DNA from 2 places in the Nocardioides sp. LMS-CY genome. Region 2 is predicted to be linked to the other one. Evidence: riboswitches for the same ligand, from Rfam matches in the RefSeq annotation. Region 2 holds a riboswitch; the other holds the start of a gene.

Region 1 (2,182 bases), 2.5 Mb from region 2:
CGCGACGGACTGTCCGGGACGTCCTTGAGTTGGCCGCCCGCGCGCCCAGCAACTCGAACGTGCAACCCTGGCATACCTACGTCTTGACCGGTCGGCACAAGCGGGCACTGACGGACAGCGTGCTGCGTTACTACGACACGATCGGTAGGACGGTGCGTGAGTTCGACTACCAGCCCGGCCCTGATGGGTGGGAGGAGCCGTACAAGGAGCGCCGCGAGAGCTTCGGTGAGGGACTCTACGGACGAGCTCTCGGATTGAGCCTCGCGGACGTGGATGATCGCGAGTTCTACCACCGGCGCAACTATGACTTCTTCGCCGCCCCGGTCGGCTTGATCGTTACTGTTGCAAGGAACCCACGGTTGAGCGCTCTAATCGACGCGGGCGCCTACATCCAGACGATTCTGCTCAGCGCCCGCAGCCGCGGCCTGTCCACGTGTGCGCAGGCATCGTTCCTGGACTTCCACCCAGCCGTGCGGGAATGTCTGGCGATCCCCACCCACCGAACCATCGTCTGCGGCATCTCGCTTGGATACGAAGACGCTCAGCATCCCATCGCCTCCAATGCCACGACGCGAGAGCCAGTCGACCGCCACGTGACGTTCTTATGGGACGACGACGACTGACCGCGGGCATCTGCGACGGCCGGTTTTGCCTGACAAGCGCAGCCGCCCAAGGCATCCTCAACTCAATACCGCCGCTACCAATCACCGCGGGAGAGTGCCCTCCGATCGGGAGGGCCGCCGTAGGAGCAACTGTCCCCACAATCTCTCAGGCCCCTGTACCGCGTTGATGAGGCAACTCTGGAAAGACAGGCTCCGGGCCTGCGCCCACGGTGCAAGCCGCCGACGCTCGGTGGTGAAGCTCTCAGGTCCCAGTGACAGAGGGGGAAGCACTCGCTCAATAGTCGCCGCATACATGCGGCGCCCTCAAGAACCGGGAGCCCAATGCCTGACCAGAGCCCGCCGTCGGACTCACGCGACATCTTTGCTCGCCGCCACATCGGGCCAAGCGCCGACGACGTCGCCTGCATGCTGAAGGAAGTCGGCTACGGGAGCCTAGAGGACCTGATCGACGTCGCAGTGCCGGAAGGCATCCGAACGGCGGGACTCCGACTTCCCCCAGCCGCCACAGAGCCGGAAGCCGCGGACGAGCTTCGCGCCCTCAGCGCCGCGAACAATGTCACGGTCCCGATGATTGGACTCGGCTACTACCCCACGAGCACCCCTTCCGTCATCCGCCGCAACGTGCTGGAAAGTCCGGCCTGGTACACCGCATACACCCCGTACCAGCCAGAGATCAGTCAGGGCCGATTGGAGGCGTTGCTCAACTTCCAGACGATGGTCGGCGACCTGACCGGTCTGCCCACCTCGAACGCCTCGCTGCTCGACGAAGGGACGGCGGTCGCCGAGGCGATCATGGTGATGCGGCGCGCGGTGGCGTCGTCCTCGAACCGCGTGCTTGTCGACGCCGACCTGTTCCCCCAGTCCATTGCCGTCGCCCAGACTCGCGCGGCCGCGCTCGGGATCGAGGTGGCGCTATTCGACGCCGATTCGGCACTGCCAGACGTCGACTACTTCGGAGTCGTCGTGTCGTACCCGGGATGCTCTGGCGAGGTGCGAAACTTCTCCTCCGCCATCCGCCAAGCCCACCGCAGCGGAGCCCTCGTCACTATCGCCGCGGACCTGCTGGCTCTGACCCTGCTGTCACCCCCCGGAGACCTCGGCGCCGACATAGCCGTCGGGTCGACCCAGCGGTTCGGCGTGCCCCTATTCTACGGCGGGCCGCACGCCGGGTACATCGCCATCCGTGACGGCCTCGAACGACACCTGCCCGGCCGGCTTGTCGGTGTCTCGATCGACGCGCACGCCCAGCCGGCCTACCGCCTCGCGCTGCAGACCCGCGAACAGCACATCAGACGGGACCGGGCCACCTCCAACATCTGCACCGCGCAGGTACTGCTCGCCGTGGTCGCCTCCCTGTACGCCGTGTACCACGGCCCCGAAGGACTCACCGCCATCGCGGAGCGGATCCATCGGTACGCCCTGAGAGTCGCGGCGGCGCTGCGCCGCCGCGGCTACTCCGTCATCAACGAAGCGTTCTTCGACACGATCGTTGTCTACACACCCGGGCGAGCGGCCGAGATCGTCGCTAACGCCCATACCGACGGCATCCTGCTCCGCCT
Region 2 (2,182 bases):
GGAGGACGAGGTCGAGAAGTTCCGGGAGTTCCTCGACCATGTCACCCCCGAGGACTTCGACGCGCACTGAGGTGTGGTGTTGCGGTGTGCGGGTTTCGGCTGCTGACCGCCGAACCCACGAGACATGCCGATGCGACACGGCGTGGCGTGCGGGTTTCGGCTGCTGACCGCCGAAACCGGCACAGCGCCAACCCCAACCCTCAACCTCAGGTTGAGGGTCACGACACGCCGCCCACGTCTTTGACGGGCTCGCGCGGGGGGCCTACCTTGAACTGTCTCTGTTGTAACTCCATCGCTGTGACGCCCCGGCCTCCGGGACCGACCGGCACCTTCCCCGAACGAGTTACGCTCAACGGAGTAGCCCCACGGAGGACCGTGTGAACGAGAACGAGCAGCAGCACGACGCCGAGGCGTCGGTCGCTGCCCAGGCGGCGGAGGAGCAAGGACTGCTCTTCACCGACGATGTCTCCCCGCTGCCCAGTGACACCGGCTACCGCGGGCCGACCGCGTGCAACGCGGCCGGCATCACCTACCGGCAGCTCGACTACTGGGCCCGTACCGGCCTGATCGAGCCGACCGTGCGGGGTGCGAAGGGGTCCGGGTCGCAGCGGCTCTACTCGTTCCAGGACATCCTGTTGCTCAAGGTCGTCAAGCGTCTCCTCGACGCGGGCATCTCGCTGCAGCAGATCCGCACCGCCGTGCAGCACCTGCGCGAGCGCGGCACCGACGACCTGACCCGCGTCACGCTGATGAGCGACGGGGTATCGGTCTACGAGTGCACCAGCAACGACGAGATCATCGACCTGCTCCAGGGCGGGCAGGGCGTCTTCGGCATCGCCATCGGCGGCGTCTGGCAGGAGATCGAGGGCACCCTCGCCGAGCTGCCCTCCGAGCGCACCGCCGAGGTCGAGGAGACCCCGGCCGTCGGCGATGAGCTCGCCGCCCGTCGCGCGGCACGCAAGACCGGCTGATCCTCACGCTTCCGACTCCGGCCCGTTGCCTCACGGCAGCGGGCCGGAGTCGTCTGTACGCCGCGGCACGGGTAGATTGGGCACGCCGACAATCCCGCACGGGAGAGTCTTCGTCCGGCGCTGCCGGGCGGAGCGCCGAAGGGGCAATCCCTCCCCGGAACCTCTCAGGCGCCCAGGACCGCGCGGGTCAGGCAACTCTGGAGCCGTCCGGCCTGCTCGGAGCCGGTGACAGAGGGGGAGGCACCCGAACGACCGCATCGAGTCGATATGTCGAGGAGCCCCCTGTGCCGGACCGTCCCACCCTGACCGATCTCGACGGCGCGCTGCCGTTCGTCGAGCGCCACATCGGCCTCCGCGAGGCCGACATCGCCTCGATGCTCGACCGCCTCGGCTTCGACTCGCTCGACGCGCTGATGGACGCCGCCGTGCCCGGCGCGATCCGGGTCGCCGCGTCGCTCGACCTGCCCTCGCCGCTCAGCGAGGAGGCGGCCGCGCGCGAGCTGCGCGCGATCGCGCACGCGAACCGGCCGGGGGAGGCGATGATCGGGCTCGGCTACCACGCGACGATCACCCCGCCGGTCGTGCGCCGCAACGTGCTCGAGGACCCCAGCTGGTACACCGCCTACACGCCGTACCAGCCCGAGATCTCCCAGGGCCGGCTGGAGGCGCTGCTCAACTTCCAGACCATGGTCGGCGACCTCGCCGGGCTGCCCACCGCCAACGCGTCGCTGCTCGACGAGGGCACGGCCGCGGCCGAGGCGATGACGCTGGTACGTCGGGCCAAGAAGTCGGCCGCTGGCCCGTTCGTGGTCGACGCCGACGCGCTGCCGCAGACCATCGACGTGGTGCGCACCCGCGCCGAGGCGATGGGCATCGAGGTGGTCGTGGCCGACCTGACCGGCGGGCTGCCGGAGGGTGAGCTGTGCGGCGTGCTGGTGCAGTACCCGGGCTCGTCCGGCCGGGTGCTCGACCCGCGCCCGCTGATCGAGCAGGCCCACGAGCGCAACGCCCTGGCCGTCGTCGGCGCCGACCTGCTCGCGCTCACCCTGCTCGAGTCGCCCGGCGAGCTCGGTGCCGACGTCGTGGTCGGCTCCAGCCAGCGCTTCGGCGTGCCGCTCTTCTACGGCGGACCGCACGCGGGCTACATGGCCGTCGCCGCGGGCCTGGAGCGACACCTCCCGGGCCGCCTCGTCGGCGTCTCCGTCGACGCG

The links. A riboswitch is a leader RNA that binds a small molecule or an ion and turns the genes downstream of it on or off. The one in region 2 is predicted to bind glycine.
Region 1: linked by a shared signal. The riboswitch ahead of gcvP (aminomethyl-transferring glycine dehydrogenase) and the one ahead of gcvP (aminomethyl-transferring glycine dehydrogenase) in region 2 are both predicted to bind glycine.

What each region holds. Positions count from the first base shown of each region.
Region 1 is NZ_CP076104.1:142,987-145,168, forward strand. It holds gene pnbA (4-nitrobenzoate reductase PnbA) at 1-623, shown strand, start outside; glycine riboswitch at 701-794, shown strand; gene gcvP (aminomethyl-transferring glycine dehydrogenase) at 945-2,182, shown strand, end outside.
Region 2 is NZ_CP076104.1:2,658,940-2,661,121, forward strand. It holds gene KM427_RS12835 (bifunctional nuclease family protein) at 1-70, shown strand, start outside; gene KM427_RS12840 (MerR family transcriptional regulator) at 378-971, shown strand; glycine riboswitch at 1,061-1,162, shown strand; gene gcvP (aminomethyl-transferring glycine dehydrogenase) at 1,346-2,182, shown strand, end outside.